4 regions of the Paenibacillus yonginensis genome follow, and region 1 is predicted to be linked to each of the others. Evidence: predicted binding sites of a transcription regulator. Region 1 holds the regulator's gene; each other region holds the start of a gene.

The links. Region 1 encodes Rex, which represses fermentation and respiration genes when NADH is low (regulators of the CRP and FNR family bind a similar motif). Its sites were predicted from a motif close to TTGTGAAATATTTCACAA; they were not measured.
Region 2: the regulator Rex is predicted to act here: its motif matches at 1,925-1,942, upstream of AWM70_RS07120 (DUF438 domain-containing protein).
Region 3: the regulator Rex is predicted to act here: its motif matches at 1,311-1,328, upstream of pflB (formate C-acetyltransferase).
Region 4: the regulator Rex is predicted to act here: its motif matches at 1,534-1,551, upstream of nirB (nitrite reductase large subunit NirB).

What each region holds. Positions count from the first base shown of each region.
Region 1 is NZ_CP014167.1:2,103,657-2,106,868, reverse strand. It holds gene dinG (ATP-dependent DNA helicase DinG) at 1-833, shown strand, start outside; gene AWM70_RS09635 (redox-sensing transcriptional repressor Rex) at 835-1,482, shown strand; gene AWM70_RS09630 (amidohydrolase) at 1,472-2,770, shown strand; gene AWM70_RS09625 (cell wall elongation regulator TseB-like domain-containing protein) at 2,820-3,212, shown strand, end outside.
Region 2 is NZ_CP014167.1:1,551,591-1,554,802, reverse strand. It holds gene AWM70_RS07125 (Crp/Fnr family transcriptional regulator) at 1-379, shown strand, start outside; gene AWM70_RS07120 (DUF438 domain-containing protein) at 473-1,840, opposite strand; gene AWM70_RS07115 (cupin domain-containing protein) at 2,004-2,327, shown strand; partial or broken gene AWM70_RS07110 (GNAT family N-acetyltransferase) at 2,415-2,871, opposite strand; gene AWM70_RS07105 (NAD-dependent epimerase/dehydratase family protein) at 3,012-3,212, opposite strand, start outside.
Region 3 is NZ_CP014167.1:2,254,217-2,257,428, reverse strand. It holds gene adhE (bifunctional acetaldehyde-CoA/alcohol dehydrogenase) at 1-1,115, shown strand, start outside; gene pflB (formate C-acetyltransferase) at 1,403-3,212, shown strand, end outside.
Region 4 is NZ_CP014167.1:1,931,952-1,935,163, forward strand. It holds gene nirB (nitrite reductase large subunit NirB) at 1-1,517, opposite strand, end outside; gene ltrA (group II intron reverse transcriptase/maturase) at 1,751-3,169, opposite strand.

The DNA.
Region 1 (3,212 bases):
AAAAAAGCGTAGTCATGACCTCTGCGACTTTGACGGTTGATAAGTCCTTCCAATATATGATTGATCAGCTCGGACTGCAGGAGGCAAGTGAAGAGGACCGTCTGCTGACGGCCATTCTTCCTTCGCCGTTCAATTACAGAGATCAGGCGCTGCTCGTTATCCCGCGTGATTTTCCAAGCGTGAAAGGCAGTGTCGGCGACGCGTATTTCGTGAACACACTTGTCGATTCCCTGGCGGAATCGGCTGTGGCGACAAACGGCAGGATGCTGGTGCTGTTCACGTCGTACCGAATGCTGAAGCAGGTTTATGAGCCGCTTAAAGAGCAGCTTTCTGCCCACAATATAACGGTAATTGGGCAGGGGATGGACAGCGGCAGCCGAACCAAGCTGACCCGGCGTTTCCAAAGCAAAGACGCCTCGGTACTGCTGGGCACAAGCAGTTTTTGGGAAGGCGTAGATATCCCGGGGGATGCGCTGACCAGTTTGGCCATTGTCAGACTGCCCTTCCAGCCGCCAAACCATCCGCTGGTAGAAGCCAAAAGCGAACGGCTGCAGCAGCAGAAAAAAAATCCATTCACAAAGCTGTCCGTTCCTCAGGCGGTTATCCGTTTCAAACAAGGCTTTGGCCGGCTGGTGCGCTCTTCTAGAGATAAAGGCATCGTCATCGTATACGATACTCGTATTCTGGACTCATATTACGGGAAATATTTTCTGTATTCGCTGCCGGGACCTAAAATGGAGCACATGCCGCTAAGCCAGATGGTTCCCCGGATCACGGAGTGGCTGGAACCTACGGAAAATGGCGCCGATCCAGGCGCAGCAAAGGGTGAATAACATGAAATCGGAAAAAATATCGGATGCCGTCGTCCGGCGTATGCCGGTTTATCTGCGGTACTTAAACGAGCTGCACAACCGGGATGTCATGACGGTATCCTCTCAGGAGCTGGGGCAGAATCTGGATTTAAATCCGGCCCAAATCCGCAAGGACCTGGCATATTTCGGTGATTTCGGCCGTAAGGGCATCGGCTATGACGTCGCTTACCTGATCGAGAAGATTCGTCAGATTCTGAATCTGGATCAGGAAATCAGCGTAGCTCTCGTAGGTGCCGGTAATCTCGGTCAAGCGCTTTCCAATTACAATATGTATTTAAAAGACAATATGAAGATTGTAGCGGTCTTTGATATCGCAGAAGCCAAAATCGGTACCCAGATCAATTATTTGTCCGTTCAGCCAATCGCGGAGTTGCCCGAAACCGTTAAGAAGCTGGGAATCCGCATCGGCATTATCACTGTGCCTCATTGGGAGGCCCAGCGGGTCGCGGATCAGCTTGTGGAGGCAGGCATTCAGGCCATTCTGAATTTCGCGCCGGTCATCCTGAAGGTTCCGCCCGGTGTCCGGGTCCATGCTGCGGACTTTACTACCGACCTGTTAAGTTTGGCTTATTATTTGGACCAAGGAAAGGAACATTCAAATGAGTCGTAAATGGTTGATCAAAAACGGGACCTTCGCGGTGATGAACCCCGAGAAGCCTGTAATTAACGGATACATGCTGGTTGAGGACAACCGGATTCAATATATCGGCGAAAGTTTGCCTGAAGGAACTGAGGATACAGACAGCTTTGACGGCTCCGGGTTGCTGTTCCTGCCGGGGCTGGTCAATACGCATGGCCATGCCGCCATGTCGCTGCTTCGCGGTTACGGGGATGATCTGGCGCTTCAGGTCTGGCTGCAGGAGAAAATGTGGCCGATGGAAGCCAAATTCACCGGCGAAGATGTGTATAAGGGTACCGCTCTGTCCGTGCTCGAAATGCTGAAGGGCGGCACCACCACTTTCCTTGACATGTACGATCATATGGACCAGGTCGGCAAGGTCGCTGAGCAAAGCGGCATTCGGGCAGTGCTGACCCGCGGGGTAATCGGTCTTTGTCCGCCCGAAGTGCAGACAGCCAAACTCCAGGACGCAGTCAGCTTCGCCAAGCAGTGGCATGGTGCGGCAGAGGGCCGAATTACGGCGATGATGTCGCCCCACGCTCCTTACACGTGTCCGCCGGATTATATTGAAAAAATCGTTCAGGCTGCCCATGATCTGGATCTGCCGCTTCATACGCATATGTCTGAGACACGGGCTGAAGTGGAGCAGAATGTCCGGGATTACGGCACGCGTCCAGTAGAGCATTTGCTTAAGCTGGGCCTGTTCTCCCGCCCGTCTCTCGTAGCTCATGCCGTACATCTGACCGATGAGGAGATCGCTATTCTGGCGGAACACCGCGTCGGCGTTTCCCACAATCCGGGAAGCAACCTGAAGCTGGCCAGCGGCATAGCCCGCGTGGTGGATTTGCTCAAGGCGGGAGTTACCGTTTCCTTGGGGACGGATGGGCCGGCTAGCAACAACAATCTCGACATGCTGGAGGAAATCCGACTCGCTGCCTTGATCCATAAAGGTGTTTCCGGTGATCCAACGGCGGTTCCGGCTCTGGAAGCCTTGAAGATGGGAACGGAATACGGCGCCAAATCGCTGTTCCTGCAGGACGTCGGCCGGCTGGAGGCCGGGATGAAAGCCGATTTCATCGCTTTAAATACCGAGCAGGCTCATTTCCTGCCGAAAACGGATTTCATCTCGCACACGGTCTACGCTGCTGGAGCCAAAGATGTAGAGCATGTTTGGGTTGACGGGCGGCAGGTGGTCAAGCATGGAGAATGCCTTACGCTGGACGAGGAGCGTATTCGCTTTGAAGCCCAGCAGGCATTTGAAGGTCTCCTTGCCCGCTAATGGAATTGTTTGAAGGGATGCGGAGCAGGGAGAGGAGTGAAGAACAGATTTGAGAACAAAAACGAAATGGATCTGGATTTCAATTTTGGTTTTGGCGGCGATTCTGTTTGGGCTGTATCGTTATTATGTTTATGTGATGCAGGACACATGGACGCAGGAGGATGCGGCAATCCTGAGAGCCAAGCAGGAGGCCGGTCTCGTCAAGACCATCGGAGTCACCAAATCGGTTTGGGATGATGTATGCTGGGTAGTCGAAGGCAACAATGCTTCAGGAGAACATATTATGGTCTGGCTGCAGGATGGGCAGCCCCCGCATACGGAACAGGTGACGGGCGCTTCAACCAAAAAAGCGATGCAGGCCAAAATCAAAGCGCTGATGCCGAACGCCGACGTTAAACGTCTGGTCCCGGGGATCTATAATGGTCAATATGTGTGGCAGCTG
Region 2 (3,212 bases), 550 kb from region 1:
GGGTGAAACCATTCCGCACCATTCCTTAATCAGCCCTAATCCCTACTACGGGACAGCCGTTGCACTTATTCCATGTGAAGTGGAGAGAATTCCAAGCAGCGAATGGTATCAGCAGCTGGAGCAGAATCCGGAGCGTTACCGCACCATTGCTCTCCAGCTCCAGGACAAACTGCGCATGATGCAGCAGCGAATCGACCAGCTGACCGAAATATCGCCGGCCGATAAGCTGGCTCAGCTGCAGTCCTGGCTTCACACGTTTATTCAGCCGGCTTCCCTCACCGATATTCTGACCCAAAGTGAAATCGGGCAGCTGATCGGCTTAAGGAGAGAAACCATAAACCGGCTGCTTAAAATTCAAACGCGCCAAGGCGGCCGTTAATCGGGCGAACCACGGCCGCCTTGCTTGGCGATGGCATCAACGATGCTCCGGCACTCGCGGTGGCCGGCATTGAGATCTGCCTCTTTAATCAAATCAAGAAAGAATTCGTTTCTGTCCTTCCAACTCCCGGATCGGGTGGATATTTTGGGTGAATTCGAGCGTTCCCAGATATTTGCCCGCTTCATCTCTAACGGCGAAATAACGAATGTATACAAATTTATCCTTGAACGGAATCCAGAAATCCTCCACGTCTTTGGCGCCGGATTTGAAGTCTTCCAGCAGTTTGTTCACAATATGCACGCTTTGAGGCGGATGACAGTTCTGTACGGTACGGCCAATGACCGCTTTGGTCCGGGCAAAGATACGTTCCTTGCCGTGCGAGAAATAACGGACAACGTCCTGATCGTCAATAAAGGTTAAATCCACCGGCAAATGGTTAAGCATCGTCTCAAGCTGGGTTAAGGACAGCACCCCTGTAGCCATGCGTATCAGGCCTTGGGAAATGGCCCCTGCATCCGAGCTTTTTTCCAAGCGTTCTGTCGCGTGTTTCACCGAGTGTCCTGACGAATGTTCTCTCGAACGTTCTTCCAGCTGTTCTTCCGGAGACTTTTCAGACGCTGCCCCTGGTTGTTCCTGCTCCCCTGCCTCAAAGGGTTCCGGGGCACGTTCCGGAATCCACCGCTGCTCCGGTGAAATAAGGCAGTACCCGATTTCTTCGGTTTCGGCAGCGATTTGAACCCACTCATCTTCCGTTAATTTCTCAAGAGCCATCGGCAGTAAAATATGTTCCTCCTTAAAGATCATGTCGGTCACTTCGTTCATCACCCGGTCCAGCAGCCCAAGCAAGCCTTCACGATCTCCGTTATAGTCTGTCAGCTTGGCTTTCAGCTCCTTGATGCCCAGACGAATTCCGTCATCTACTCCCCACATCACTTGGGTTGGTCCATGAATGCCGTACTTCTCAAGAAAAGGAAACAGCAGATTCTCTTTACGGCTGTAATGCTTATCCACATCGTAAAGCAGTCCGAGGTCAGCGAGCAGCTTGAGGCGGTTTTGCTCGTTATCGTCTTCCCGGAACCGCCCGGCATGCAGTGAAATCGTAAAGCGGACAAGCCGGTCGATTTCCTGATTTTCCATCTTGAACACATGGACAGGGTGACCCGGCTGTTCCTCCGGTTTAGCGGATCTATGGACTTCCTGAATAGAACCTTTAAATACGGCCGCATGAACGCTGCACAGCCGCTGCACCTCTTCTACCGGGATGCCCTCTTCCTCCATCAGAGATTGTTCCAAGGCTGAAATTTCAGCGACCGAAATGTCCCCTGCAGCTTGGTGAAAACGGTCTTGAACCTCTTCCACACTGGTTCCGTTATGCAATTCTTTGATGATCTCTTTTAGGGCGGCCAGCCGTTCGGCATTGGCTTCTTTGTAATGTTCCCGGTTGTTAATCAACTCGCTCATGGACGTTCCCCTCCTGATTTCCAACCCTTGTCTAAAAAGGTTGGCTTGGCTTGCTTCCAAATTACCATCGCCAAACTGCCAACTTTGTGATCATAATCACAATTTGAAGTGCGGCAGGAACGTACGATATAAGCACAGGAATAAGCAAAGGAGTGTAAAACCTATGGATATCCAACATTTTTCGGCCGGGCCCCATCCTCATCCCTACCCAAACAGCCCGTTCACCAAAAAGATCCTGTTTCAAGAACCGGGACGTGTGGTGTTTGTACTGACTTTCGACCCGGGGCAGCAGCTGCCCGTTCATAAACATCCGGGAGCTTGTCTTTACGCCACGCTGCTGGAAGGAGCCGGGACGGTATACGCAGACGGGCAAGGCGTCGAGATCGCTCATGGACAGGCCATTCGGGTATCGGGAGAAGAGGAATTCTCTTACCGGAGTAGAGAACATTCGAAATCCGTGTTATACGTGACATTAATTCAGTCCTAGTTAAGCGGGCCAGAAAGACAAAAAAGGAGCATCCTGGCTTACGTCAGGTATGCTCCCTCACTCTTATTCGGCTTGCAACACTCTAAATTAAATTTCCTTGGTCATAAATGCGCTGTTCGGATCGTCAGTATAATGGGCGAACGGTTCGCAGTAACCAAATCCCAGCTTCTCATATAGCTTGCGCGCCGGTTCAAAAAAAAGCCATGGAACCGGTCTCCAGACTGAGCCGTTTGTAGCCTCTTTCGCGGGCCGCCTGAAGAATGTGGTTCAGCATCGCTTCCGCTACGCCCTTGCGCTTGTGGCCGGAAGAAGTCCTCATCGACTTGATTTCACCATGCCCGGCATCCAATTCCTTTAACGCCCCGCAGCCGAGCAGTTCGTTCCCCTCCCAAGCTGTCCAGAAGGTCATTTCCGGCTTTCTCAAGCCTTCAAGATCAAGCGCATGTACGCTTTCCGGCGGAGAAGTAGCAAACATATCCTGTAAATGCTCCTCCAGCAGCGCAATGACGGCCGCGCCGGTCAAATCATCCTTTTTAATCTCCAAGACAACTCAGCCCCTCACTATGTATTGCTCCTAGTATAGAGGTTCGAAGTGAAATGGACAATGTCTAAGACGGATAACCGGGCGCCGTTCACATTAAAGAACCCGATGGTATTCTACCTTTTCTCAATTTTACCTTTTCTTTATACCGATCTCTGTATCCCAACCTCTTCGCGCCACTTGTGCGTCGGCTGCCAGCCAAGCAGCTTTTTCGCTTGTTCATTGCTGAGCAGGGTTTCATAACCCTCAAGCGGTGCCCGAATATCGGTTACGCCGGGATAACGGGCAGACATCAGTTCGCGGCTGCGAACATTCATGCTGGAATCATCCGACGCAATGTTTAA
Region 3 (3,212 bases), 150 kb from region 1:
TGGAAAGATTGGAGCATTACCTCCGTCAGCGCCAAACGCCTGTAGCGATCGAAGTGTTCTCCGACGTTGAACCGGATCCATCGACTACGACCGTTGCCCGCGGTACTGAAATGATGGCGAAATTCCAGCCGGACTGCATCATCGCTCTAGGCGGCGGTTCGCCGATGGATGCCGCCAAAGGCATGTGGCTGTTCTATGAATATCCGGACACCGATTTCCACAACCTGAAACAGAAATTCATGGATATCCGCAAACGGACCTACAAATACCCTAGCTTGGGTCAAAAAGCAAAATTCGTAGCGATCCCGACAACATCCGGTACAGGTTCCGAAGTTACGCCGTTTGCAGTTATTACTAATAAAGAAGTCGGCAACACCAAATATCCTTTGGCCGATTACGAGCTGACGCCGGACGTTGCGATCATCGACCCTGAATTCGTCTACAGCCTGCCTAAAGTAGCCGTTGCCGATACCGGCATGGACGTGCTGACTCATGGTATCGAAGCTTATGTATCCGTTATGGCAAACGATTATACGGACGGCCTGGCGATTAAAGCGATTCAGCTGGTGTTCCAATATCTCGAGAAATCGGCTTTGACCGGCGACAAACTCGCCCGCGAGAAAATGCACAACGCTTCGACTCTGGCCGGTATGGCTTTTGCGAATGCGTTCCTGGGCATCAACCACAGCTTGGCGCATAAATGGGGCGGTCAATATCATACCGCTCACGGACGTACCAACGCGATCCTGCTGCCGCACGTCATCCGCTATAACGCGAAGAAACCTACGAAATTTGCGGCTTGGCCTAAGTACACTAACTTCGTAGCCGACCAGCGTTATGCCGAAATCGCCCGCATCCTGGGACTGCCCGCACGCACCACAGAAGAAGGCGTGAAGAGCCTGATCAACGCGATCCGCGACCTGAACAAAAAGCTGGGCATTCCGGAGTCGTTCCAGGCGCTCGGATTTGATCCAAAAGATTTTGAATCGAATGTAGATTATCTTGCAGACCGCGCCTTCGAGGATCAATGCACAACCGCCAATCCTAAGCTGCCGCTGGTCACCGAGCTTGCCGAGGTATACAGAGACGCCTTCTACGGACGTTTCGAAGAGTAAATGGATGAAATAAGGGATAAGACAGGGATCTGAACTCCATAACTTTGTGAAAAAAGTGACAAACATCACCGCAATTGTGATGTTTGTCACATCCCTTTTACCGGGGATAAGCTATGATGAAACCATAAAAGATCCCGAAGCGAAAGTGATGGGGCAGCTGAAGATAACCTTGAACTGGCCTCATCAGATTCTGAATTGTGAAATCTATCACAAATTTTAGGGATCTCGAGGCGGAGGATAACCTTCAAGCCTTCGTACTCCAAACTATATAAATGGAGGGATTACAAATGTCGGTGATTGAAAAAGAAACAGCAGCAACGCAGAATGCCTGGAGAGGCTTTAAACCGGGCAAATGGATGAGAGAGGTCAATACGGCCAATTTCATCGATACCAACATCAAACCTTATGAAGGAAACGAATCCTTCCTGCAGGGCGCAACGGCTAATACCAAAGCTTTGTGGGAAATCGTGTCCGACCTGTCCAAGAAAGAAAGAGAAGCAGGCGGTGTGCTGGACGTAGACGTTAACACGCCTTCGACGATCACTTCCCATGCTCCCGGATTTCTGGATAAAGACAAAGAGCAAATCGTAGGTGTGCAGGGCTCTGCTCCGTTCCAACGTACGATTCGCCCTAATGGCGGCATCCGGATGGTCATTACGGCTTGTAAAGCTTACGGCTTTGACCTTCCGCCAGAAATCGTAGATCTGTACACGAACGTTCGCAAAACTCATAACCAAGGGGTATTTGATGCTTATACGGCAGAAATGAGAAATGCCCGTCATACTGGTATCATCACCGGTTTGCCTGACGCTTACGGCCGCGGCCGCATTATCGGCGACTACCGCCGCGTAGCTTTGTACGGGGTAGACTTCCTGATCAAACAGAAACAAGAAGAACTGAAAGATATGGAAGTAGATGTTATGGACGTCGACGTGATTCGTCTCCGTGAAGAGCTGTCCGAACAAATCCGCGCTTTGGGCGAATTGAAACAGCTCGGCGAAATGTACGGCTTTGACATCTCCAGACCGGCCAACAATGCTAAAGAAGCTTTCCAATGGCTGTATTTCGGTTATTTGGCAGCCGTTAAAGAGCAGGACGGCGCGGCAATGTCTCTTGGCCGTGTATCCTCGTTCCTTGACACTTATATCGAACGTGACCTTGCCGAAGGCACGCTGACAGAAGAACAAGCTCAGGAACTGGTTGACCATTTCGTCATGAAGCTGCGGATCGTGAAGTTCCTCAGAACGCCTGAATATAACGAGCTTTACAGCGGCGACCCTACCTGGGTAACGGAATCCATCGGCGGCATGTCTGTAAACGGAACAACCAAAGTCACCAAGAACAGCTTCCGCTTCCTGCATACCCTGTACAACCTGGGACCTGCACCGGAGCCAAACCTGACCGTTCTCTGGTCCGACAAACTGCCTGATGCATTTAAAAAATATTGCGCTAAGGTTTCCATCGAAACCAGCTCGATCCAATACGAAAATGACGATCTGATGCGTCCGATCTACGGCGATGATTACGGTATCGCCTGCTGCGTATCCGCTATGCGCATCGGCAAACAAATGCAATTCTTCGGTGCACGCGCCAACCTGGCCAAAGCTTTGCTGTACGCCATCAACGGCGGTAAAGATGAAAGATACGGCACGCAGATCGCACCGGAATTCCCAGCCATCACTTCCGAATATCTGGACTACGACGAAGTGATGAAACGGTTAATTCCAATGATGGAATGGCTGTCCAAACTGTATGTGAACACGCTGAACGTGATCCACTACATGCATGACAAATACGCTTACGAACGGATCGAAATGGCGCTGCATGATCGCGACATCCTCCGCACCATGGCTTGCGGCATCGCCGGTCTGTCGGTTGTAGCCGATTCCTTGAGCGCTATCAAATATGCTAAAGTTAAACCGATCCGAAACGAAAACGGCATCGCAGTCGACTTTGAAATCGAAGGCGACTTCCCTTGCTACGGCAACAACGACGATCGTGTCGACAGCATTGCGGTCAACCTGGTAGAAACCTTTATGAGCATGATTCGCAAGCATAAAACGTACCGCAACGCTTTGCCAACCCAATCGATTCTGA
Region 4 (3,212 bases), 170 kb from region 1:
TCCGTGGTGGTCAGTCCCCGCTCATGGATTTGCAGCACGATTTCGTCCCCCGACAAGTCCGTGCAGCCGCAAATGCCTGTCGGCGCGGTGGCCACTTTATCGCCCAAAACATAGGTCAGCAGGTCTCCGATCATGCCTTTGCATTTTCCGCACGAACCGCCAGCTTTGGTCGCTTTGGTGACTTCCGCTACCGACTTGAGATCCTTGTCCCGGATCGCCTGCAAAACCGTGCCTTTGGTTACCCCGTTACAGCCGCATACCGTTTCATCATCGGCCCACTGGGTCACATCGTCCGCAGCGGCTCCCCCGCAGCATCCGCCACCCGCAGGCAGCACGGAAACCGAAGTGAATGCCGAAATATCCTGCTTCTGCTTCAGCAGTTTAAAGTAACGGTTCTCCTCGGAGATGTCTCCGTAAAGAACGATGCCGACCACCCGGTTGTCTTTGATGAACAGCTTTTTGTAGCTGTTAGCCAGACCGTCATAAGCTTCTATGCTTTTTACGCCGTCAGCTTCCTTGATTTCTCCTGCCGAAAAAAGGTCGCAGCCCGAAACTTTAAGCGACGTATAGGTTGTGCTGCCGCCATAAGGGGCGGTTTCACACCCGGTTAGAACGTCGGCCAGCACTTTGCCCTGCTCAAACAGCGGGGCCACCAGTCCATATACCTTGCCTTGGTGTTCGGCGCATTCGCCAACCGCATAAATGCCCGAAGCGGATGTCTCCATCCAATCGTTAACAACAATCCCGCGGTTTACGGCTAAACCTGCCTGACGGGCCAGAGCCGTTTCCGGGCGTATGCCGACGGTCATGATGACCATATCGGCTTCCAATATGGAGCCGTCGCTGAATTCAAGTCCCGTGACGCGGGTGTCGCCGAGAATCCGGCTCGTTTTTTTCTCCATAAGGAACTTGAGGCCCTGCTGCTCCAAATCGGCCTTCAGCAGCTTGCCGGCCATTTCGTTCAATTGGGTTTCCATCAGCCATTTCTCCAAATGAACAACCGTAACGTCCATGCCCTGATCAACCAGTCCTTTGGCTGCCTCCAAACCCAAAAGCCCTCCGCCAATGACCGCAGCTTTCCGGTAGCTTTTGGCCGTCTTGAGCATATTCAGCGTATCGTCAATGGTCCGGAACCCCAACACGCCTTCGAGGTTTGAACCTTCTACAGGCAAAATAAACGATCGTGAACCCGTCGCCAAAATACATTTATCGAAGCTGATTTCTATGCCGCTTTGGGTGCGCACCTTCCGGGACTCAGCGTCCAGGCTTACCGCCGGATCGTGGTGAACCAGCTCGATCCGGTGTTCCTCATACCAGCTTGCCGGATTGGTGATAATCTCTTCTATCGTATTTTTGTTCTGCAGCACGTTGGAAAGCATGATTCTATTATAATTGGTATAGTTTTCTTCCCCGATGATTGTAATATCATAACGTTCAGCGTCCCGGTCCAGGATTTCCTCAATCGTTCTTACGCCCGCCATCCCGTTCCCGATCAGCAGCAGCTTTTCCCTCGTCATGAGACTCCCTCCAAGTTTGTGATTTCATTCACTTGTTTGTTTTAAATGTATCACACCCTTGTAAGCCGACCTATTAGGGAAATGCCTGAATTTGAGGGGAACTTGCTATAGGGATATCTCTTATTTACGCAAAATAAATAGGGTTTTCCCTGAATCGGGTAGGAGGCTACCCATTAATTGGGCAGCCGACCTCCCACACCACCGTACGTACCGTTCGGTATACGGCGGTTCCATTAGGAATGCGCAGTAACTTGTCGATAATAATCAGAAAAGAAAAGGAATCCGAGGTTCTTCAGCCTATTGTTACCGAGGGACTTCGAGAGGATTGGGCTATTGGAGATTCTCCAATAGCCCTTTCTTGTGTTTGCGTATTCCCACGCCTTCTGTTCATGAATTCCGAGCGATATAAGCCTTTCGAGTTTCGTCCTCACTCGTTTCCATTGCTTCCAGAAGACCATTCGGATACGCCTTCTCATCCATTTATCAGTGGTTTGGAGTAGTTGTTTCATGTCAGCAAGCTTGAAATAATTTACCCATCCCATGATGTAACGCCTAAGCTTCAGCGCCCGGTCGGTGTTGCCCATTCCGTTGCTTCTCGACGTTAGCTCTTTCACTTTAGCTTTCATCTTGGATACGGATTTGGGATGGATTCTGACCCGCGTTTCCCCTTTGCTCTGGTAGAATGAGAAGCCAAGAAATTTAACTTTTGTCGCATCGTCCACAATCGTTTTCTCCCGGTTTACCTTGAGAAACAACTTCTTCTCGATGTAAGGGAGAATTTTCGTCAGGGTACGCTCCGCACTCCTCCTGCTCCGGCAGAATATGAGCATATCGTCTGCGTATCGCACGAATCGATGTCCTCTTGCTTCCAGTTCCTTGTCCAATTCATTCAGCATGATATTGCTGAGAATCGGACTTAGGTTCCCTCCCTGCGGTACGCCGATTTCCGTGTCCTCAAACTTATGCTTCACGACGACTCCCGCCCGGAGATACTTATGGATGAGCGAGATCACTCGTCCGTCTTTGATCGTTCTTGAAAGCACCTCGATAAGCTTGCTTTGGTTGACGGTGTCAAAGTATTTCTCCAAGTCCATATCCACCACGTAACGATATCCCTCTTGCACGTATTGTTGGCTTCGTTTCATCGCGTGGTGTGCGCTCCGTTTGGGTCGGAATCCGTAGCTGTTGTCTGAAAACTGCCTCTCATAAATTGGCGTAAGCACTTGGGCGATTGCCTGCTGGATGACTCGGTCAACCACTGTTGGGATGCCAAGGTTTCTCTTCTTTCCGTTCTCTTTGGGAATCTCTACCCTTCGAACGGGATTCGGGCGGTACTTGCCGCCCAAGATCAGTTGCTTGATGGTCTCGCCGTTGTCTCTGAGATATTGTAGAAGTTCATCTACTCCCATCCCGTCGATTCCGTGCGATCCCTTGTTCGCTTTGACTCTCTTGAATGCTTCGTTCAAGTTGTCCCTGCTAACGATTTTCTCAAGCAACCGGTCCTTCGACTCGGTTGCGTTGGTGTCGTCGGTTTCGGTTATCCTCGCAGGACTGTGCACTCCCGCATATCCTTCGTGTTCCGCACTATTCTTTTGCAAAGAGTCTTCCGTTAGAAGTTGGCTGCCCTTGGCTCCTGTTTCGGTAACTTTCATTGACTTCACCTCCTAAGGTTCAGCCCTTCCCTCGAACCGTCGA